Regions from separate parts of the Mesorhizobium sp. WSM4906 genome, predicted to be linked through region 2. Evidence: predicted binding sites of a transcription regulator. Region 2 holds the regulator's gene; each other region holds the start of a gene.
The links. Region 2 encodes LexA, which represses DNA repair genes until DNA is damaged. Its sites were predicted from a motif close to TGTTCNNNNTGTGTTCNG; they were not measured.

Region 1 (5,650 bases), 3.3 Mb from region 2:
GGTGGTGCGCATCAATCCGCTCGGCAGCGACTGGGGCATCGACGACCTGCTGGCCGTCGCCAAGGCAGAACCCGACGGCATCCTTCTGCCCAAGATCGGCACACCGCGCGACATTCTCGAGGCCGGCGATCGGCTGGACGACGATTTCGCGCCGGACACCCTGAAGCTGTGGGCGATGATCGAGACGCCGAAGGCGCTGCTCAACATCGGCGCCATCGCCGAGCTTGGCCGCGACCCTGCCTCGCGGCTTTCTTGTTTCGTTGCCGGAACGAACGATCTGGTGAAGGCGACCGGCATTCTCGCCACGCCCGACCGGCGTTACCTCATGCCGTGGCTGCTGCAGCTGGTGCTTGCTGCTCGTGCCGGCGGCCTCGACGTGATCGACGGCGTCGCCAATGATTTTCGCGACCTCGACGGTTTTGCCCACGAATGCGCCGAGGCGGCCGCCATGGGCTTCGACGGCAAGTCGTTGATCCACCCCGCGCAGATCGAGCCGGCGAACCGCGCCTTTTCGCCGGCGCCGGAGACGCTGGCCAGGGCGCACGCGATCAGGGACGCGTTCGCGCGGCCTGAAAATGCCGGCAAGGGCGTCATCGCGCTGGACGGCCGCATGGTCGAGCGGCTGCATCTGGCCGAGGCCGAGAAACTTCTGGCGAAGGCCGCAATCATCGGCGCATGATGCGCGGATATTCACGACAGGGTCGAAAAATGAAGCTCTACCGCTTTCTGTCCGGTCCGGACGATTCCACTTTCTGCCACAAGGTGACGGCGGCCCTGAACAAGGGCTGGCACCTGTTTGGCTCGCCGACCTATGGCTTTGACCAGGAAAGCAAGACGATGCGCTGCGGCCAGGCGGTGGTGAAGGATGTCGAGGGCCAGGAATACGGACCCGACACCAAGCTCAGCGATTGGTAGGGTAGAAAGGGCGGCGCCCTAGGGCTTCGTCAATCCTAGGGCGGAGCGACGCGAAGCGGAGCGCAGACCCTAGGATCCATGCCGTTACCTGAGCCGAAAAGTGCGACTCTGCAGAACTTGTGTCCTCTCGCTGAAAGGCAGCGCGGCTTCTGAACCGCTGCAACGCTCGCATGTCACGGCATGGATCCTAGGGTCTACGCGCGTCGCTTCGCTCCTTGCTCCGCCCTAGGATGACGAGTTGCCTGGGATGGCGATGTGGTTCTCACCCCGCCGCCGCTTGCTCGGCCGCTTCCTCGATCCGCTCCATGTCGTCGTCCGAGAGGCCGAAATGGTGGCCGATCTCGTGGATCAGCACATGGGTGACGATGTCGCCCAGCGTCTCCTCGTTCTCGGCCCAGTAGTCGAGGATGGCGCGGCGATAGAGCGTGACGCGGTTCGGACCCTCGCCGGTCTGCGGGTTCCAGCGCTCGGCGATGCCGCGCCCCTCGAACAGGCCGAGCAGGTCGAAGGGCGTCTCCAGTGACAGGTCGTCCATGATCTCGTCGGTCGGGAAGTCGGCGATCTGGATGACGATCTCGCCGGTGAGCTGGCGGAACTCTTCCGGCAGATGGGCATAGGCTTCCAGCGCCAGAAGCTCCATTTCGTCCATCGATGGCGAGAGCTGGTCGTGCCAGGTGCGGGTCTTGTAGATACGGGCCATGAAGTTTCCTTTGATCCCGGCATATAGGCTTTCGCGCCGATGGAGGCAAATGAGCCGGCCGGCGGGTCATTCCCAGGGCAAAGGGTTAAGGAATAAATTCCTTGCGACTCCGCTTGACTCTTCCTAAGCCCTCTGGAATCTATAGGAACATAACAGGAACAATTGCTGCCGGAAGTGAACGTCATGGCGATGAGCGCCGTGGCGCGGGACACTGTTTTTGCCCTGCGCCGCCAGATCGCGAAGATCGAGGGAACGCTGCCCGAGCGCCTGGAGGCGCCGGTGACTGGCGCGCCCCGAACAATTTCAGGACGAGCAATTCCAGGAAAAGTGCGAAGCGGTTTTCCGTCCGGAATTGCGGAACCCACAGGCCCGGACGTCACCATCGTCCGGCGCGGCCTTGCCGTGGCCTCGCCGGATGCCTTTCTGTACAGCGGCATCGAACGCCTCGATACCACCCTCGGCGGCGGCCTGCCCAAGGCGGCGCTCAGTGAAATCCATGGGTTGGAAACCCGCGATGCCGGCACTGTTGCCGGCTTCGCGCTCTCGCTCGCCAGCCTGATCCTCAAGCGGAAACAGGGCCTGCCGGTCCTCTGGATCGGCACGGCGGAGATTTTCCGCGAGGCCGGCTTTCCCTATGCCAGGGGGCTTCACGCCCTCTTCGGCATCGAGCCGGAACAATTGCTGTTTTCCGAAGCGCCGAAGCTTCTCGACGCGCTGTGGATCGCCGAGGAAGCCGCCCGCATGACGGCCTTCGCCGCCGTCATCCTGGAGATCCGCGGCAGCCCGCGGCTTCTCGACCTTACCGCCACGCGCCGCCTGCATGCCCGCGCCCAAGCCGCCGGCCGGCCGGTGCTGCTGCTGCGCCAGGCCGGCGAGGCCGAACCCACGGCGGCACCGGTGCGCCTCATCGTTTCGGCGGCGCCGGCGGCGAGCCGCGAGACGCTCGCCGGCCCGCTCGCCGGCTCGATCGGCCGGCCCGCCTTCACCGTCGATATCGGCAAGAGCCGCACGGCCCTGCCCGGACAATTCACACTGGAGTGGAACCCCGATGAGCACGCTTTTGCCGAAAGAACAGAGAATTCTGTCGCTGTGGTTTCCTTATCTGGCCGCGGAGCGGATCCTGCGCCAGCGTCTGGGGCGATCCTGGCGTTCCCGCCCGTCGCATCACCTGCCGCCATCTCATCCACCGCTGGTGATCAGCCATCGCGACAGCAACGCCCAGCGCATCGCAGCCCTCGACGAACGGGCTGAGGCGCTCAAATTGAAGCGCGGCATGGGCATTGCCGATGCGCGCGCCATGCACCCTTCGATCGATGTGGTGGAGGCCGACCCGGAAGCCGACCGCCGCCTGCTCGAAGGCCTCGCCGACTGGTGCGACCGCTACACGCCGCTGGTGGCGATCGACGGCGAGGACGGGCTGTTCCTCGACGTCACCGGCTGCACGCATCTGTTCGGCGGCGAGCGCGCCATGCAGGACGAGATCCTCACCCGTTTCTTCGAGCAGGGTTTCGATGTCCGCACTGGCCTCGCCTCGACGCCGGGCGCCGCCTGGGCGGCGGCGCGCTTCCATGGCGACCGCATCGTGGCCTTCGGCGAGGAGGAGGCGCTTCTGGCACCCTTGCCGCTTTCGGCGCTGCGCATCGCGCCGGAAACCCGCATCAGCCTGGAAAGCGTCGGCCTGCGCACGGCGGGCGCGGTGATGGCAGCACCCCGCGCGCCGCTCGCCCGCCGCTTCGGCGCGACGCTGCTTTTGCGTCTCGACCAGGCGCTCGGCCGCCTCGACGAGGCCGTGTCGCCGCGCCTTCCGGTGGCGCCGCTCTCGGTCGAGCGCCACCTTGCCGAGCCGATCATGCTCACCGACGACATCGAGCGGCTGGTGAGCCGGCTTGCCGTCGCTCTGAAGGCCGACCTCGAACGCCGCGGCGAGGGCGCGAGGGCGCTCGCCCTTCTTCTCTTCCGCGTCGACGGTGCCGTCAGCCGCATCGCGGTCGGCACCTCGCGCCCGATGCGCGAGCCGCAGCTGATCCGCAAACTGTTCCACGAACGGCTGACCGCGCTGGAACATAACATCGACGCCGGCTTCGGCTTCGACCTCGTGCGGCTGTCGGTGCTTTCGGTCGCAGCCTTCGACATGCTGCAGGGCGACCTTGCCGGCGAGGCGAGCGACGACGACGCCGACATCGCTTTGTTCGCCGACCGCATCCGCGCCCGCCTCGGCGAGGCCGCCGTGCTGAAGCCGGTCGTCGTCGAAAGCCATCTGCCGGAGCGCGCCGTCGCGGTCGTTCCCTTCGCGGAAGCGCCGCGAAGGCGCATGCCGCCGAAACAATCCGACCGCGTCGCGCCGCCGATGACCATCTACCCGCCGGAACGGCCGGTGCGGCTGTTCCGATCGCCCGAGCCGATCGAGGTGCCGGCGACCGAAATCCCGGAAGGGCCGCCGATGAACTTCCGCTGGCGGCGCGCGCTTTACCGCGTCGCCCGCGCCGAAGGGCCGGAGCGCATTGCCGCCGAATGGTGGCGGCAGCTGCCCGGCGAGGAAGAGGCGCCGACCCGCGACTATTACCGCATCGAGGACAGCGAGGGGCGTCGTTACTGGCTCTACCGCCAGGGCCTCTACGGCAGCGCCCCGCAAGCCGCGCCGCGCTGGTTCATGCATGGGGTCTTCGCATGAACGCGCTGACCGTCACCCCCTATGCCGAGTTCGGCATCCAGTCGAACTTTTCCTTCCTGCGCGGCGCCTCCAAGCCCGAGGAGCTGGTGGTGACGGCGAAATTCTATGGTTTTTCATCGATCGGCCTTGCCGACAGGAACACCGTCGCCGGCGTCGTGCGCGCCTGGCAGCAGGCCAAGGTCGAGAAGCTGGCCTATCACCCCGGCTGCCGCCTGGTTTTCCGCGACGGCACGCCGGACATTCTCGCCTATCCCCGCGACCGCAAGGGTTGGGGCCATCTCTGCCGCATGCTGACGCAAGCCAATCTGCGCGACGAGAACGAGAAGGGCGCGACGCTGCTTGAATTGAGCGACCTGCTCGAATGGGGCGATCTGATGTCGCTGGCGATCCTGCCCGATCTGTCCGAAGGCGCGAAAGACAATCTGGCGCTCATTAGCCGGCTCAAGGATCGTTTCGGCGCCGCACTCCGGCTGGCCGTGGCGCCGGACTATGGCGGCAACGACCGCTTCCGCATCGAGCAGGCGGCGGCGATGTCCGACCATGCCGGCGTCCCGCTGATGGCGACCAACGACGTGCTCTACCACGCCGCCGATCGCCGGCCGCTGCAGGACGTGCTGACCGCGATCCGCCTCAACACGCCGGTTTCCGAGGTCGGGCTGGAGCTGACCGCCAATGCCGAGCGCCATCTGAAGCCGCCGCTGGAGATGGCGCGTCTGTTCCGCCGGCATCCCCAGGCGCTGGCGGAGACGCTGCGCTTCGCCGACGAATTGACCTTCTCGCTCAGCGACCTCGAATACAACTATCCGGACGAGCCGACCGAATCCGGCCTGGGGCCGCAAGCCGAGCTCGAGCGTTTGGCGCGCGAAGGGGCGACCGTGCGCTATCCGGCCGGCGTCCCCGAAAATGTGCTGCAGCGCATCGACAGCGAGCTCGCTTTGATCGAGCGCTTGAACTATGCACGCTATTTCCTGACCGTCTACGACATCGTCAAATTCGCCCGCAGCAAGGGAATCCTTTGCCAGGGCCGCGGCTCGGCCGCCAATTCGATCATCTGCTTCTGCATCGGCATCACCGAAGTCGGCCCCGAGCGGATCGATACGCTCTTCGAGCGCTTCATCTCCGAGGAGCGCAACGAGCCGCCCGACATCGACGTCGACTTCGAGCACGAGCGGCGCGACGAGGTCATCGCCTACATCTATGAGAAGTACAGCGCCAAGCGCACCGCTCTGGCCGCCGCCGTCATCAGCTATCGCGGCCGTTCTGCCCTGCGCGAGGTGGCCAAGGCGATGGGCCTGTCGGAGGATGTCCGCAGCGCCCTGTCGAGCACCATCTGGGGCTGGTCGACCTCGGAGCTCGGCGAAAAG
Region 2 (5,650 bases):
CCAGATAGTTGAGCAGGGCCTCAGGCAGGTAGCCCATGGCGCGATAGGCCTCGACGCCGAGCGCGCCATGGCGCTTCGACAGCTTGGCGCCGTCGGCGCCATGAATCAGCGGGATGTGCGACATCGACGGCACCGCCCAGCCCATGGCGTTGTAGATGACGGTCTGGCGCGCGGCGTTGGTCAGATGGTCGTCGCCGCGGATGATGTGCGTGACGCCCATGTCGTGGTCGTCGACGACGACGGCATGCATGTAGGTCGGGTTGCCGTCCGAGCGCAGGATGATGAAGTCGTCGAGGTCCTTATTCGGGAAGCGCACCTCGCCCTGCACGCGGTCGCGCACGACGGTCTCGCCCTCGGTCGGCGCCTTGATGCGGATGGCGCCCTTGACGCCGGGAGGCGCCTCGGACGGGTCGCGGTCGCGCCACTGCCCGTTGTAGCGCGGCGGCAGGCCCATGGCTCGCGCTGCCTCGCGCATCGCCTCCAACTCGGCAGGCGTCTCGTAGCTGTAATAGGCCTTGCCCAGGCGCACGAGCTCTTCGGCCACCTCGCGGTGGCGCGGCGCGCGCTCGAACTGCGATACGGCCTCGCCGTCCCATGAGAGACCGAGCCAAGTCAGCCCGTCAAGGATGGCGGCCGTCGCCGCCTCGGTAGAGCGCTCGCGATCGGTGTCCTCGATGCGCAGCAGCATCGTGCCGCCCGTGTGCTTGGCGTAGAGCCAATTGAACAGCGCCGTGCGCGCGCCGCCGATATGCAGGTAGCCGGTGGGCGAGGGGGCAAAACGGGTGACGACCTTGTCGGACATGGAACTCTCAGAGTGGCACTGAAGCAGGCGTGATTGCGCGGACTTTCGCGCGGTCGGCGTTCATGTAGCATAGGAGGTCTGGGGCGCAAGGGGCAGACCCGATGGCTGGACGTGGCCGGGGTGCGGAGCAGGGCGAGGGGACGACGGCGGGCGTCAGCGAGCGCCTGCTGTTTGCCGGCACCGCGCCTGCCGAAGCGACGCCGATTTCGGTTCCGGCGCCGCGCCCGGCTGCGGAGATCTTGCCACCGGGCGGTGATGCCTCGCTGCAGCCGCTTCAGCCGGCGACTATCGATCGGATCCGCAGCCAGTTCCGCCGTACCTCTTTTTCCGCGCTTCGCCGAAGCGTCGCCGAAGCCGCCACCACCGAACTCGACCGCGGCATTGGTTTCCTGCTGGTGCCGGTGTTCCTTGCCGCTGGCGTGATCCTCTATTTCTCCTTGAACAGCGAGCCGGATCTCTACCGGCCGCTGGCGGCGGTGGCGCTGATGGCCGTCTGCGCGGCGGTTTCCCGCTCTTGGCCGAAGACGCATCTTATCTTCATGGCGGCGCTGTTTTGCGCGCTGGGCTTTGTCGCCGCGAAGGTCGAGACATGGCGGGCCGCAACGCCGATGCTCGGCTCCGAGATACAGACGCGGCTGACGGGTCGCGTTGTCGTCGCCGAGGAGATGGCCAATGGCCGGGTGCGGCTGACCATCGACCTCGTCTCGACCGCGCAGCCAAAACTGCGCTACGCGCCGGATCGCGTCAGGCTCTCGGCGCGCGGGATTCCGCCCAACGTCAAGGCTGGATCGCTGGTGACGGGCTATGCACGGCTCCTGCCGCCGACGGGACCGGTTCGCCCCGAAAGTTATGATTTTTCCTTCGACAGCTATTTCTCCGGCATCGGCGCCAGTGGATTTTTCCTCGGCGATCCGAAAGTCATTCCGACAAGCGACCCTCCCGCCCAGGCGAGCATCGCCTGGGCGATCGAGAATGCGCGCGAGACGATTGCCGATCACATCAGAAGCACCGTCGGCGGACCCGAAGGCGAGATTGCCGCGGCGCTGATCGTCGGCGTTCGCGCGGGCATTCCCGAGGATATCAACGAGGCGATGCGGCGGACCGGCATCTACCACATCATCTCGATTTCCGGGCTGCACATGGCGCTGGTCGCCGGCACGGTCATGCTTTTGCTGCGCGGCGTCTTCGCGCTGCTTCCGGATTTCTCGTCACGCCGGCCGGTGAAGAAATATGCCGCAGCGGTCGCGCTGGTGTCGATCGCTGCTTACCTCGTCATCTCCGGCGTGGTGGTCGCCGCCGAACGAAGCTTCATCATGCTCGCCGTCATGCTGGTCGCCGTGCTCTTCGACCGTGCGGCGTTGACGATGCGCAACCTGGCGATTTCGGCCATTGCCGTCATCATGGTGTCACCGCACGAAGTGGTTGGTCCGAGCTTCCAGATGTCGTTCGCCGCGACCGCGGCCCTTGTCGGCGCCTATGCCGGATGGGCCGACTACCGCGCCGGCAAGTCGAGAGCGCCGCCGGCGAAGCGGTCGTTCCTGCGGTTCCTGTCGCACAAGTTGGCTGTCGGGCTTGTCGGCGCCGCCATAACGTCGATCATTGCCGGAACCGCCACGGCGTTGTTTGCCATCTGGCACTTCCAGCGCGTCTCGCCGCTCAGCCTGATGGCCAATCTGGCCGTCATGCCGATCGTGTCGCTGGTTGTCATGCCGTTTGCCGTCTTTAGCGCACTGGCGATGCCATTCGGCTTCGATGGTCCTTTCCTCTACATCATGGGCAAGGGCCTGACGGCGATGATCGCGATTTCGGCCTGGATTTCGGAACGGTCGCCGGTCGATGCCGTGGGGCTGATCTCGATCCAGTCGGTGCTGCTCGCGACAATCGCGCTGGTGATAGCAACCATGGCCACCACCTGGCTCAGGTTGGCGGCAGTGCCCTTCGCGCTGGCCGCACTACTGGCGGTCCCGCAAGTGCGCACGCCGGACCTGCTGATCTCCGAGGACGCGCATCTGGTGGCGATGCCGATCGGCGGCGGAGAGCTCGCCGTCAATCGCGCCCGCTCCAACGACTTCACCACCGACAATTGGAAACGTGCGCTGAGGGCCGAAACGATCGTGCCGCCGGAAACATTCGCGAAAGGCGCATTCGACATCGCCGACCCGGTCGACTTGCCGGCGGGATCCCCCTTTTACTGCACTGGCGATCTCTGCATTGGCCGGCATCCGTCCGGTGCAATCGTCGCCTTGGCGGAAAACCGCGATAGCGCCAGGCCGGCCTGCGGCTTCGCCGACCTCATCGTCATCAACGACGCCACGGCCTACAATCCTTGCCGCGATCCACGCATCCTCGTCGTCACCAAGCGGCAGCTTGCGCGCGACGGCAGCGCCGCCGTCTACTTCGACCCGCAGTCGGCAACGGCGCGAGCCGCCATTCAATACGCCGTCGAAAAGCCCTATCGCCCCTGGCACGAACAGCGGCGCTACTCGCGCGAGGCGAGGGGGCTAGCGCCATACGAGCGGCCTGAGAAGCCACAGACCAAGCCGCCGCCACTCAGTAGCGACGAATGAGCCCGACCAGCTTGCCCTGCACCTTGACCCTGTCCGGTCCGAAGATGCGGGTCTCATAGGCCGGGTTGGCGGCCTCGAGCGCGATCGAGGCGCCCTTGCGGCGGAAGCGTTTCAGCGTCGCTTCCTCGTCGTCCACCAGCGCCACCACGATCTCGCCCGGGCTCGCTGTGTTGGCATTGCGGATGATCACCGTGTCGCCGTCGAAGATGCCGGCTTCGATCATCGAATCGCCCTTGACCTCGAGCGCGTAGTGCTCGCCGCCTGCGATCATGTCCGGCGGAACTGTGATCGAATGCGTCTGGTGCTGGATAGCGTCGATCGGCACACCGGCGGCAATGCGACCCATCACCGGGATGGACACGGCCGAAACGGCGTCGTCGTCATTGCTGGGCGTCGGTGTGCGGGAGGGCGCCGCTGGCTTGATCTGCCGGCCGAGATTGCCTTGACCGCCTTGGATGACGCTCGGCGAGAATTTTCTCGCCGCATTCAGGCCGGGCGCGATCGAATCGGGCAGGCGCAGCACCTCAAGAGCGCGCGCGCGGTTCGGCAGCCGGCGAATAAAACCGCGCTCCTCCAGTGCCGTGATCAAACGGTGGATGCCCGACTTCGAAGCGAGGTCGAGCGCTTCCTTCATCTCATCGAAAGACGGCGGAATGCCGCTTTCCTTGAGCCGTTCATGGATGAACATCAGCAGTTCATGTTGTTTGCGCGTCAGCATGGCGGCCCCCATGGGTTTTGGAACCAGAATCAGAAAAACAAACCCAGAACAAACACTATCTGTTCCAGTTGTGTTCCGCAACCGTTTAAAGTTTAGTGAATCTGTTGACGTTTTGTTCAGCGTAACATCAGAACGCTGCATTCGTCGCCGGCTTCCGCAGCCGGGGCGAAGGGCTCGCGCACGATCAGGCCGTCGGCGTCGGCGAGCATCCTCAGCATGGAGGAATCCTGGATGCTGAACGGTGTCGCGATCAACTGTCCGGCATCCTCACGTACGACTGCCCGCACATAGTCCTGCCTGAGATCGTTGGCGTGCATCGCGGAAGCCAACCGCGCGGTCCGGATATCCTGGCGGTAGCTGCGGCCGCCAAGACGCGCCAGGAGCGGCTTCAGGAACAATTGCGAGCAGACAAGACTCGCCACCGGATTGCCGGGCAGGCCGATGCAGCGGATGTTGCCAAGCCGGCCAAACATCAGCGGCTTGCCGGGGCGCATGGCGATCTTCCAGAAATCGAGCTGCATGCCTTCGCCGGTCAGCACGTCGTGGATCAAATCATGATCACCGACCGAGGCGCCGCCGAGGGTGACGATAACATCGGCGCCGACCGCGACCGCTTTCTTGACCAGCGCCGAAATCGCATCCTGCCGGTCGGCGGCGATACCGAGGTCGAGAGCGCGGGCACCGACCGACTGCGCCGTCGCCGCTACGCCATAGGCGTTGGACGAGATGATCTGGTCGGCGCCGAGCGTGCTTCCGGGCGGCAGCAATTCATCGCCCGTGGCGATGATGGCCACAATCGGCCGACGCACCACGTTGAGGCTCGGATGATTGGCGGCCGCCGCCAGCGATAGCGCTGCCGGATCGAGCAGGCGGCCTTTTTCGAGAACTACATCACCCTGGCCGAAGTCGAGCCCACGGCGACGGACGTTGCGAGCTTCCGCCGTCGGCTCGGTCACTTCGATGCGGCCGCCGCCGAGGTCGTGAACATTTTCCTGGATGACGACGGTGTCGGCCCCTTCGGGGAGCGGTGCGCCGGTGAAGATGCGCACCGCCTTACCCTTGCCGACGGAGCCGGCAAAACCGCGCCCGGCGGGCGCCACGCCGATCACGGAAAGCCGCGCCGGCACAGAGGTCACGTCGACAGCGCGGGCGGCATAGCCGTCCATGGCCGAAGCGTTGAAGGGCGGCTGGGTGCGCAGCGCCACCAGCGGTTCGGCGAGCACCCGGCCGGCCGCATCGGCCAGCGGCACGTTTTCGCCCGGCAGCGCGGTTGCGCCATCCAACAAGCGCCCGAGCGCCTCGGCGACCGGAACCAGCGCCATCGTCAGGAACTCGCCCCGGATTTGACGGACTTGTAGTCGCCCGACTTGCCGCCGGTCTTCTCGACCAGCCTGATGCCGGAGATAACCATGGCGCGGTCCGCCGCCTTGGCCATGTCGTAGATGGTGAGGCAGGCGATCGACGCCGCGGTCAGCGCCTCCATCTCCACGCCGGTCTTGCCGGTGACGCGGGCAAGCGCGGTGACCTTCAGGCCGGGGAGGGCGCGGTAGGGCTCGATATCGA
Region 3 (5,650 bases), 1.3 Mb from region 2:
GGGCTTGGCGACCGCCTGCCGCGGCCACAGCCTGGGCAGCGCGCTCATCGTCGTGGCGAGGCTGGCTATGGCGAAGAGCAGCACGGCCGCCGCTTGCAGCCGGTACGAGCCGGCAAGCAGCGGCAATGCCAGCAGCGCAGTCAAGACGCTCAGATGAATGCGGAAATGCGAGAACGAATCGAAGGCCGGATGCAGCGCGCCGAGGAACCCGGCCAGCAGCGCGGCCGAGAGTGCCATCATCGCCAGGAATGCCACCCCAGCCGTCATGTTCGAGCGCGCGCCGCCTGTTGCCATCTCAGTCGTGGTCTGCCGAATGCCGCTGGCAATCCGTTGGAGCGAGACAATCTCGCTCTGCCCTGCTTATCGGCCAAATTGCGGCCCGAGCAAGACGACGAATTGCCTCGCAGTGCAATTCCAGGAAAAGTGTGCAGCGGTTTTCCGTCCGGAATTGCGCAAAGCAAAGAGATAAGCGCAATTCCAGGAAAAGTGTGCAACGGTTTTCCTGGAATTGCGCAAAAAACAAAGAGGCCCTGGTTGATGCCAGCCGAAGCCGATCGCTACTGGAAGGCCGTTTCGGAAAAACTTCTCAGCTTGCGCGAATGCAGCCGTTCCATCGGCATTTCGGCCAGCTTCTCCATCGCCTTGATGCCGATGGTGAGATGCTGCGCCACCTGCCGCTTGTAGAATTCCGTCGCCATGCCTGGCAGCTTCAACTCGCCATGCAGCGGCTTGTCGGAGACGCACAACAGCGTCCCGTAAGGCACGCGGAAGCGGAAGCCGTTGGCCGCAATCGTCGCCGATTCCATGTCAAGCGCGATGGCGCGGGATTGCGACAGGCGCTGCACCGGTCCGCGCTGGTCGCGCAGCTCCCAGTTGCGGTTGTCGATAGTGGCGACGGTGCCGGTGCGCATGATGCGCTTCAGATCGTAGCCGGAAAGCCCCGTGACTTCGGCCACCGCTTCCTGCAGCGCCACCTGGATTTCGGCCAGCGGCGGGATCGGCACCCAGACCGGCAGGTCGTCGTCCAGCACATGGTCCTCGCGCACATAGGCATGCGCCAGCACATAGTCGCCCAGCGCCTGCGTGTTGCGCAGGCCGGCGCAATGGCCGAGCATCACCCAGGCATGCGGCCGAAGCACCGCGATATGGTCGGTGATGGTCTTGGCGTTGGAGGGGCCGACGCCGATATTGACCATGGTGATGCCGCCATGGCTCGGCTTCTTCAGGTGATAGGCCGGCATTTGCGGCAGGCGCTGCGGCGGCGTGCCTTCGCTTGGCGCGCTCGCCCCGGCTTTCGTCACCACATTGCCCGGCTCGACGAATTCGCTGTAGCCGCCACCGCCCTTCTCCATCAGGTCGCGGGCGCGCGCGACGAACTCGTCGATGTAGAACTGGTAGTTGGTGAACAGCACGAAATTCTGGAAATGCTGCGGGCTGGTCGCCGTGTAATGCGTCATGCGGTGCAGCGAATAGTCGATGCGCTGCGCGGTGAACGGCGCCAGCGGCCTCGGCTCGCCGAACGCCACCTCGAAGGTGCCGTTGGCGATCTGGTCGTCGGTGCCGTCGAGGTCCGGCACGTCGAACAGGTCGCGGATCGGCCGCTTGATGCGCTCGGCAGCCGTGCCATCGACATAGGTGCCTTCCAGGAAGGCGAAATGCAGCGGGATCGGCGTGGTCGATTCCGATACCGTCACCTGGACGCCGTGATTGCGCATGATGAGCCGAAGCTGCTCGATGAGATAGTTCTCGAACAGCTTCGGCTGGGTGATGGTGGTGGCAAAATGCCCGGGCGTCGGCATATGGCCGTAGGCCTGGCGCGAGTCGATCTGGGAGAACGAGGTCGTGGTGACGCCGATCTGCGGATAGAAGGCCCTGTAGCGCTTGCTCTCGTCACCGCCGGCGGCGAGATTGGCGAAGGAATCGCGCAGGAATTTGGTGTTGCGGTCGTAGAGCGCCTCCAGCGCCGCGACCGCCTTCTTGGCGTCGTCGAAACTTTGCCTGCCGAAAGGCTCCGGCATCACGACCGATTCGATGGCTTGGGGGTAGATTCGCTTTTCCATGGCCCAATATAGGGATTTGGAAGAGCGCTTGGGAGGGGGAGGCAGGCGCGAAGCCTGCCCTGCTGCGTATTTTTCTTCGACCGTGTCAGCCGCGCTGCAGGCTGACCAGCAGCACGAAGCCGATGCCTGCCTTCTTCGGCGTCGGCGCCTCGATGACCGAACCGGCGTCGGCGCGCATCATCGGCACCGCCAGCACGGGAGCGGCAAGCAGCACCAGGATGAGCATCGCCCGCGGCAGGAGCCGAAGAGCCTTGAGGGTGGAGGTGGCGATGCGGTTCATGGTGGTCGTTCCGGTTTCGAGTATTGGTCGTTTCAGCGGTCGAAATGGTTCACGCAGTCCAGTCGGCAGGTGTCGGCCATTCCCGATGAGCGGCCCGGACGGCCGGCTTCGGCCACGAGGATGGCGAAGGACATGCCGAACAGGCTCATCAGCAGGCAGACGATGGTGAAGCGGCGGACAAGCATTTGGTCTCTCCTTCAATGGTGAGGAGAATGCCCGCATGCCTCTGAACCGGTTCTGAGACCGGTATTCATCTACCGTTCAAATTGATTGATGAGGCCTTGGTCTGTCGTCTGACGCACGTCGCTCAAAAGTGCGCACCGGTCTCGGGAAAAGCGACGTGCCTAAGAACAAGCAGCCTGCCGACGCGCTCCGAACGGCTCCCAAAAGAAAACGGGGCCCGGCAGGCCCCGTTTTGCATCGTCAGCTGTACGGCGATCAGAGCTTGTGCCAGGTCTGGCTCTTGCAGATCAGCCCGCCCAGCACGCAGCCGCTCATCTTGAGCGAGGCGCCGGAAAGCGTCGCCTTGCCGGAATAGGTCTTGTCGGTTTCCGGGTCGGTTATGGTGCCGGTGTATTTGTTGTCGCCGGCCGCCTTGAAGGAGCCGATCGTCTTGCCGGCATATTTGCCGGACTTCAGCGTGATCGAGAAAGAGTCGCTGCCGGCGATCGCCGCGGTCGAGCCGGCCTGCGTCTTCCAGTTGCCTTCGATCGGGTCGGCCCACGCGGCGCCGGCCATGATCAGGGTGGCCGCCAGGGCCAGGCTTACTTTTCGAAACATATCTGTCCTCCTCCCTACAGGTTCCGGCGGGACTCGCTCCGCCTCTCTGTCCCTTACGCAAACGTAAGCTAATCCAGCCGCCGCCAAAACGAAAGCGGTGCCGCCACGGAAGGTTGCAAGGATTTTGGCCGCCCGGGACCCTGAAAATGAACGGGTGGCGAAAAAGGCTTCGGTTTCCGTGGTTAGCGAAGTCTTGATTCTGGCGCCTGAAATTTTCATCGAATTTAGCGCAAAGAGGCGGAATTGCGCCATTCCTATGCTTAACAGTTTTTCGCGTTTACCTCTTGTTTTAGCTTTGTTTTCTTCAAATTAAGCAAGCCATTTAACGACGGATTCAAGGCGAGCCCTCATCCTCGAAAGCATCGAAAGAGCGGCCCGTCCCGAGGGACTTCAGGGGACAGAAGGAGGCAGCTCTCGGGAGCAGACAGGGGATTGAAATGGCACGTTTTGAAATGCTTGAAGACGGCTTCGGCGCCATGGGGGCAACTGCCCAGGCCGACATTCTTTTCGAACTGGGCATGATGTATGCGACCGGCCGCGACTGCGAGACCGACGTCGTCGCCGCCCACAAATGGTTCAACATCGCCGCGATCAAGGGCTCGGCACGGGCCGCGGAGCTGCGCTCGGAACTGTCGGCCACGATGTCGAAGGCCGATATCGCGAGGGCGCTGCGCGAAGCACGCGAATGGATGACGATGCACTGATCTTGCGGGCCTAGAGTCTTCAGGGGACAAGGCCGCGAAAAGACGGCCAGCAAAATAACGAGAGAGAACGCGGCAGGTCAATGAACCAAGCCGTGCGACAAAACAGGGAAGCGAGCGGGTTCAGGCGCGGGGGCGCCGAGCAAGCTCGACTGCAAAAAGCCGCGACCGGCCGGGACAAGGCCGGCGTGGCTTTTTGCATTTCACGATCCTCCTGCTTTCATCGCGGCTTGGCCCAAGCAATCCTCTCAAAAATGAACCAAATCCGGTTGCACTGTCCTCTCGACAGTTCCGGCGAAGGGTGAAATTGTCCCGGCTCTCTGGAAGAAGCGTGGCCGGAACGGCCGCGCGCAAGTGGAGGAGTTCTATTGTCATGAAAAGATTGGGTATTTTGAGCGCGGCCGCATTGGGCCTGATGATGAGCGCATCGGTTGCCTTCGCCGACGACATCACCATTTCCGTGGTCGGTCCGATGACCGGCCAGCTCGCCACGATCGGCGACCAGTTCAAGCAGGGCGCGCAGGCGGCAGCCGCCGCCATCAACGCGGCCGGCGGTGTCAACGGCTCGCAGATCAAGCTCGACATCGAGGACGACCAGTGCGATCCGAAGCAGGCTGTGTCGGTCGCCAACCGCATCGTCGCCAACGGCGTCAAGTTCGTCGACGGCCATGCCTGCTCGGGCTCGAGCATCCCGGCCTCCGCGGTCTATGCCGAGGCCGGCACGCTGATGATGACCCCCGCCTCGTCCAACCCGGTGCTGACCGACGCCGCGGCGAAGTCCGGCTGGCCGACGATCATGCGCCTCTACACGCGTGACGACGCCCAGGGCGCCTTCATCGGTCCCTGGATCGCCAAGAAATATGCCGGCAAGAACATCGTCATCCTGCACGACAAGAGCGCCTACGGTCAGGGCGTTGCCGACGCCGTGAAGGCGACGATGAACGCCGGCGGACTCAAGGAGGTCGACTACGAAGGCATCAATGCCGGCGAGAAGGACTATTCGGCTCTGGTCACCAAGCTGAAGGAGCTCAAGGCCGACGTCGTCTATTTCGGCGGCTATCACCCGGAAGCCGGCCTCATCCTGCGCCAGTCGGCCGAGCAGAACGTCAAGTTCCAGCTCATCATGCCGGACTCGATCGCCTCGCCGGAATTCTGGCAGGTCGCCGGCCCGGCCGGTGAAGGCACCATGTTCGTCTTCCCGTCGGATCCGCAGGCCAAGCCGGAAGCGAAGGACGCGGTCGCCAAGATCAAGGCCGGCGGCTTCACCCCGGAAGGCTTCACGCTGTTCTCCTATGCCGTGATCCAGGCCGTTGCCGAAGGCATCAAGCGCGCCGGCACCGACGATCCGGGCAAGGTCGCCGAGGCGCTGAAGGACGGCAAACCGATCAGCACCGTCGTCGGCGACGTCATCTTCGACGAGAAGGGCGATCTGAAGAACGCCAGCTACGACATCAACCAGTGGCACGACGGCAAATACGCGCCGATCAAGCCGTAATCGCTTCTGCATACGGACGGAAATGGCCGGTACATCCCGGCCATTTCTTTTGGCGGATTGGAATTGCTGACCGACGCTGGCGCTGTCCCGCCGTCCCCGCCTCAGCCTTGGCCGTCCTCGACAAACCGCACCAGCACCGTGCCGTCGCTCACCTGCGCGCCCTCGGCCGCGATCTCGGCGACCACCCCGTCATGCGGGGCGGCGATGGTGTGCTCCATCTTCATCGCCTCGAGGATCAACAGCGGCTGGCCCTTGATCACGGCATCGCCCGTGGCCGCGCGCACCAGCTTGACCAGCCCCGGCATCGGGGCGCGCAGGCTACCCGAAGCGGCCG
Region 4 (5,650 bases), 2.5 Mb from region 2:
AACGGTTGGGGACGAACGAAGCGGTCGCGCGCTGGCTCGCCCACGATCGGCCACTGCCCGGCTTCGGCCACCAGCTCTATCCCGAAGGCGATCCGCGCGCGGAGGCCTTGCTCCCTGATGTCACGATCGACGACGGCTTGCTGCGCTTGCGCGACGCGGTGCTTGCCGCCACCGGCCAGCATCCGAATGTCGATTTCGCGCTTGCCGCACTGACGAGGAGTCTGCATCTCCCTGCCGATGCGCCCTTCCGCCTGTTCGCGCTCGGCCGCAGCGTCGGCTGGACGGCGCACGCAATCGAGCAGGCGACGAGCAACAGGCCGATCAGGCCGCGAGCGCGTTACGACGGGCCGGTCGAGAGGGACCGACGGCTTGGAGCAACCGTTTGAGATTAGCCGAAGCGGCTCTCACCCCGTCATCCTAGGGCGGAGCAAGGAGCGAAGCGACGCGCGCAGACCCTAGGATCCATGCCGTGACGCTAAGACGTTGCAACGGTTACAGAATTCTGCACTGGTGCGCCCCACGCCATCGGTCACGGCATGGATCCTTGGGTCAAGCCCGAGGATGACGAAGGGATGGGTGTTTCCGCCTATCTCAGACGTTAGCTATCGCCACCAAGCGCACAACCCGTCAGGACATCGTGTCGAGCTTGCGCTGCATGGCGGCGATCTGCGCCTTCAATTCCTGCAGATCGTCGGACTTTTCTTCCTTCTTCGGCGGCTCGGCTGGGGCGGAGGAACTGGTCCCCGCCGACGGGAACGGCGTGAACATGCGCATTGCGTTCTGGAACATCTCGACGTTCCGGCGCGTCTGCTCCTCCAGCGCCTTCATCGGCGTCTTCATCATGTCGATCGGCGTCTTGCCGAAGGCGCCCTTCATCTGCTCGCGGAAGCGCTCCTGCTCCTTGGAGAAAGCGATCATCGACTGTTCGAGGAAGCTCGGCACGATCATCTGCATCTGGTCGCCATAGAACGAGATCAGCTGGCGCAGGAACGGGATCGGCAGCATGTTCTGCCCATCCTTGTTCTCCAGCTCGAAGATGATCTGGGTCAGCACCGGATGCGTGATGTCGTCGCCGGTCTTGGCGTCCTGCACGGTGAACTCCTCGCCCTTCTTGACCATCTCGGCCAGATCCTCGAGCGTCACATAGGTGCTGGTGCCGGTGTTGTAGAGCCGGCGGTTGGCATATTTCTTGATGACGATCGGGTCGTCTTTTGCGGCCATCCGTATCCTCCCCAGGATACCGGCGCGTTCAGAGTAAGCGGCCGGTAACGATTGCGCCATTTGTCGAGGATATGCGCAAAAGCGTCACAATTCCAAGTGCTTTGTGCAGTGCGGCATCATTTAGTGCGGAATGGACGGATGAAATTGTGCCGCGCGGCGACGGCTGCGCCGTCACGATAAGCGCCCGACTTGCTTGCCGCGCATGGCGGCCATGCCCATTTCCGGTTTGACTCAGGTCATTGAACGGGCAAGAAAAGTCTTCAAAGATAGCCCAAAACACGACACCTCGAAGTCTGGAGAAGAAAATGGCCGCTTCCAATTCAATCGTCGTCGCCAGCGCCGCCCGCACCGCGGTCGGCTCCTTCAACGGCAGTTTCGCCGCAACGCCGGCGCATGAGCTCGGCGCCGTGGTCATCAAGGAATTGCTAGCGCGGGCCGGCGTCGAGGCGGCGGAAGTCGACGAGGTCATCCTGGGCCAGGTGCTGACCGCCGCTCAAGGCCAGAACCCGGCTCGCCAGGCCTCGATCATCGCCGGCCTGCCCAAGGAGACCACGGCCTGGGGCCTCAATCAGGTTTGCGGTTCAGGCCTCAGGGCGATCGCGCTCGGCATGCAGCAGATCGCCACCGGCGATGCCAAGGTGATCGTCGCCGGCGGCCAGGAATCGATGTCGCTGTCGCCGCACGCCCAGCACCTGCGCGCCGGCGTCAAGATGGGCGACTACAAGATGATCGACACCATGATCAAGGACGGCCTGTGGGATGCCTTCAACGGCTACCACATGGGCAACACCGCCGAGAACGTCGCCCGTCAGTTCCAGATCACCCGCGAGGACCAGGATGAGTTCGCGCTTGCCTCGCAGAACAAGGCCGAAGCCGCGCAGAAGGCCGGCAAGTTCAAGGACGAGATCGTCGCCTTCACTGTCAAGGGCAAGAAGGGCGACACCGTCGTCGACCAGGACGAATATATCCGCCACGGCGCGACGCTGGATGCAATGACCAAGCTGAAGCCGGCCTTCGACAAGGAAGGCACCGTCACCGCCGCCAACGCTTCCGGCATCAATGACGGCGCCGCCGGCGCGCTGCTGATGACGGAGGCCGAGGCTGCCCGGCGCGGCATCACCCCGCTGGTCCGCATCGCCTCCTGGGCGACCGCTGGCGTCGATCCGGCAATCATGGGAACCGGCCCGATCCCGGCCTCGAAGCGGGCGCTGGAGAAGGCCGGCTGGTCGGTCAAGGACCTCGACCTCGTGGAGGCCAACGAGGCCTTCGCCGCGCAGGCCTGCGCCGTCAACAAGGGCTTGGGCTGGGATCCCTCGATCGTCAACGTCAATGGCGGCGCCATCGCCATCGGCCATCCGATCGGCGCTTCGGGTGCCCGCATCTTCAACACGCTGGTCCATGAGATGCGCCGCAGAAGTGCCAAGAAGGGTCTCGCGACGCTTTGCATCGGCGGCGGCATGGGCGTCGCCATGTGCGTGGAAGCGCTCTGAGAAAGCCAATAGCGAATAGGGAGTAGCGAATAGGGAAGAACGGGCGTCGGCGCGGCGGGACATAAATCCCTACTCGCTATTCGCTACTCCCTATTCGCTCAGACGATTTTAAAGGGAGGACCACATGAGCAAAGTAGCAATCGTCACGGGCGGATCGCGCGGCATCGGTGCGGCGATATCGGTGGCCTTGAAGAATGCCGGCTATTCGGTCGCCGCGAACTATGCCGGCAACGACGAAGCGGCCCAAAAATTCAAGGCCGAGACGGGCATCCCCGTCTACAAATGGTCGGTCGCCGACTACGACGCCTGCGCCGCAGGCATCGCCCAGGTCGAGGCCGATCTCGGCCCGGTCTCGGTGCTGGTCAACAATGCCGGCATCACCCGCGACACCATGTTCCACAAGATGACGCGCGAGCAGTGGAAGGAGGTCATCGACACCAACCTTTCCGGCGTCTTCAACATGACGCATCCGCTGTGGAACGGCATGCGCGACCGCAAGTTCGGCCGCGTCATCACCATTTCTTCTATCAACGGCCAGAAGGGCCAGATGGGCCAGGTCAACTACTCGGCCTCGAAAGCCGGCGACATCGGCTTCACCAAGGCGCTGGCTCAAGAGGGGGCTCGCGCGGGCATCACCGTCAACGTCGTCTGCCCCGGCTACATCGCCACCGACATGGTCATGGCAGTGCCGGAAAAAGTGCGGGAATCGATCATCGCCCAGATTCCGGTCGGCCGTCTCGGCGAGCCGGAAGAGATCGCGCGCTGCGTCGTCTTCCTGGCGTCCGACGAGGCCGGCTTCATCACCGGCTCGACGATCACCGCCAATGGCGGTCAGTATTTCGCCTGAGGTCTTTTGACGGCGGCGGCAGGTGGTCCGGAACAGCCGGACCGCCTGTTTTTGTCGGCGCCTCCACCGCGCATGCCTCGATACGGCACGCAAAAGTTAACGGCCTCGGCGTTCCTTGTGCGAAACCCCGTTCGCAAGCTGTGAATTTTCGGTGCGCAAGCTGTGGACAACACCATATCTTGGGGTGAACAAACCGGGAAAATTTGTAGATCGCTGATTCGTCGCCGATTCGTTCCGGCTTTGGCCGGAAAGTTAACGCGCGGAGCCCGAAACGGCGCCGAAAAGATTAACGGCGATTAGGAAAGATCAACCATTTCATAATCTTGGCGGCTGCGCTCGAGCCGGCCATGATCGTTCACCGGCAAAAGTTAACGGCCCTCCGGAGCCTACCCTGGCCAAGCATGAAACGGGCCAGTTTCCGGATTCAGCATGTGGTGAGACTCGTCGTCAAAAAATCCACATGTAGCAGTGAACAAAACCTGAATCAGAACGAGTCAGTGATTCGTCGCCGATTCGTTCCAGACTCGTTCCACCGGTTAATCGACGGCGGATTTTGACCTTGCCGGTGGGCGCGCCTCTCTTTTGAGGGAACATTCCGCTTTCGCTTCGCGTCTGAAATCCCTATGTGTCGCCTGTCACATGCGGCGGCACCGCTGCGTATCCGACAACGAGCGGCAGAAAGACTCAAATTTCCGAGCCGATGAATATCCAGCCGACACACACCCAGCCGCTGATCCTTTCGGGCCGTGACGTGACGGCCGTGCTGGGTCCCACCAACACCGGCAAGACCCATCTCGCCATCGAGCGCATGGTGGCGCACGAGACCGGCATCATCGGCTTGCCGCTGAGGCTTCTTGCCCGCGAGGTCTATGCCCGCGTCTGCGAAAAGGTCGGCGCCAACAAGGTGGCGCTGATCACGGGCGAGGAGAAGATCGTTCCGGTGGGCGCGAAATATTCGGTCTGCACGGTCGAAGCGATGCCGCGCGAGACCGATGCCGCCTTCGTCGCCATCGACGAGGTGCAGCTCGCCGGCGACCTCGAGCGCGGCCACATCTTCACCGACCGCATCCTGCATCTGCGCGGCCGCCAGGAGACGCTGCTTCTGGGCGCCGCCACCATGCACGGCATCCTGCAGCGACTGCTGAAGGGCGTCTCGGTGGTGACGCGGCCGCGGCTGTCGCACCTTGCCTATGCCGGCTCCAAGAAGCTCACCCGCCTGCCGCGCCGCACGGCGATCGTCGCCTTCTCGGCGGACGAGGTCTATGCCATCGCCGAGCTGATCCGCCGCCAGCAGGGCGGTGCCGCCGTCGTGCTCGGCGCGCTCAGCCCCCGCACCCGAAATGCCCAGGTGGAGATATTCCAGTCCGGCGACGTCGACTATCTCGTCGCCACCGACGCCATCGGCATGGGGCTGAACCTCGACCTCGAGCACGTCGCCTTCGCCCAGAACCGCAAGTTCGACGGCTACCAGTACCGCAACCTCACCGCCGCCGAGCTCGGCCAGATCGCCGGCCGCGCCGGACGGCATGTGCGCGACGGCACCTTCGGCGTCACCGGCCAGGTCGATCCGTTCGACGAGGATCTGGTCAAGAAGATCGAAGGACACGATTTCGATCCCGTGAAGGTGCTGCAATGGCGCACGGCCGATTTCGATTTTACCAGCCTCGATGCCTTGAAGCGCTCGACCGAGACCAACGCGCCGGTCGAAGGATTGACGCGCGCGCTGCCGGCAGTGGACGCCCAGGCGCTCGACCATCTGTCGCGCGACGCCGACATCAGGGCGCTCGCCACCGGCAGGAACCGCGTGGCGCTGCTCTGGGAAGCTTGCGCGCTGCCGGACTACCGCAAGATCGCGCCCGCCCAGCACGCCGACCTGATCGCCTCGATCTATATGGATCTTGCGCGCCATGGCCATGTCGACGAGAATTACATGGCCGAGCAGGTGCGGCGAGCCGACACGACGGACGGCGATATCGACACGCTGTCGCACCGGATCGCCCAGATCCGCACCTGGACCTTCGTCTCCAACCGACCGGGCTGGCTGGCCGATCAGCTACACTGGCAGGAAAAGACGCGCGAAATCGAAGACAGA

Region 1: QAZ22_RS04330 (metallopeptidase family protein) is a predicted target of LexA. The motif match lies at 1,759-1,776, and genes of this name have one in related genera.
Region 3: QAZ22_RS26950 (sel1 repeat family protein) is a predicted target of LexA. The motif match lies at 3,406-3,423, and genes of this name have one in related genera.
Region 4: QAZ22_RS08135 (helicase-related protein) is a predicted target of LexA. The motif match lies at 4,073-4,090, and genes of this name have one in related genera.

The regions. Positions count from the first base shown of each region.
Region 1 is NZ_CP121355.1:919,763-925,412, reverse strand. Features, by position in the region: gene QAZ22_RS04340 (CoA ester lyase) at 1-679, shown strand, start outside; gene QAZ22_RS04335 (DUF1737 domain-containing protein) at 709-915, shown strand; gene QAZ22_RS04330 (metallopeptidase family protein) at 1,178-1,615, opposite strand; gene QAZ22_RS04325 (hypothetical protein) at 1,799-2,866, shown strand; gene QAZ22_RS04320 (DUF6504 family protein) at 2,808-4,286, shown strand; gene QAZ22_RS04315 (error-prone DNA polymerase) at 4,283-5,650, shown strand, end outside.
Region 2 is NZ_CP121355.1:4,269,346-4,274,995, forward strand. Features, by position in the region: gene gltX (glutamate--tRNA ligase) at 1-802, opposite strand, end outside; gene QAZ22_RS20420 (ComEC/Rec2 family competence protein) at 904-3,369, shown strand; gene lexA (transcriptional repressor LexA) at 3,353-4,087, opposite strand; gene glp (gephyrin-like molybdotransferase Glp) at 4,204-5,409, opposite strand; gene moaC (cyclic pyranopterin monophosphate synthase MoaC) at 5,412-5,650, opposite strand, start outside.
Region 3 is NZ_CP121355.1:5,540,756-5,546,405, reverse strand. Features, by position in the region: gene QAZ22_RS26975 (endonuclease/exonuclease/phosphatase family protein) at 1-267, opposite strand, end outside; gene QAZ22_RS26970 (AMP nucleosidase) at 558-2,018, opposite strand; gene QAZ22_RS26965 (hypothetical protein) at 2,146-2,340, opposite strand; gene QAZ22_RS26960 (hypothetical protein) at 2,373-2,525, opposite strand; gene QAZ22_RS26955 (DUF2147 domain-containing protein) at 2,779-3,120, opposite strand; gene QAZ22_RS26950 (sel1 repeat family protein) at 3,558-3,824, shown strand; gene QAZ22_RS26945 (ABC transporter substrate-binding protein) at 4,195-5,316, shown strand; gene QAZ22_RS26940 (acetyl/propionyl/methylcrotonyl-CoA carboxylase subunit alpha) at 5,418-5,650, opposite strand, start outside.
Region 4 is NZ_CP121355.1:1,732,520-1,738,169, reverse strand. Features, by position in the region: gene QAZ22_RS08160 (citrate synthase) at 1-386, shown strand, start outside; gene phaR (polyhydroxyalkanoate synthesis repressor PhaR) at 628-1,221, opposite strand; gene QAZ22_RS08150 (hypothetical protein) at 1,250-1,540, opposite strand; gene QAZ22_RS08145 (acetyl-CoA C-acetyltransferase) at 1,527-2,711, shown strand; gene QAZ22_RS08140 (beta-ketoacyl-ACP reductase) at 2,836-3,558, shown strand; gene QAZ22_RS08135 (helicase-related protein) at 4,259-5,650, shown strand, end outside.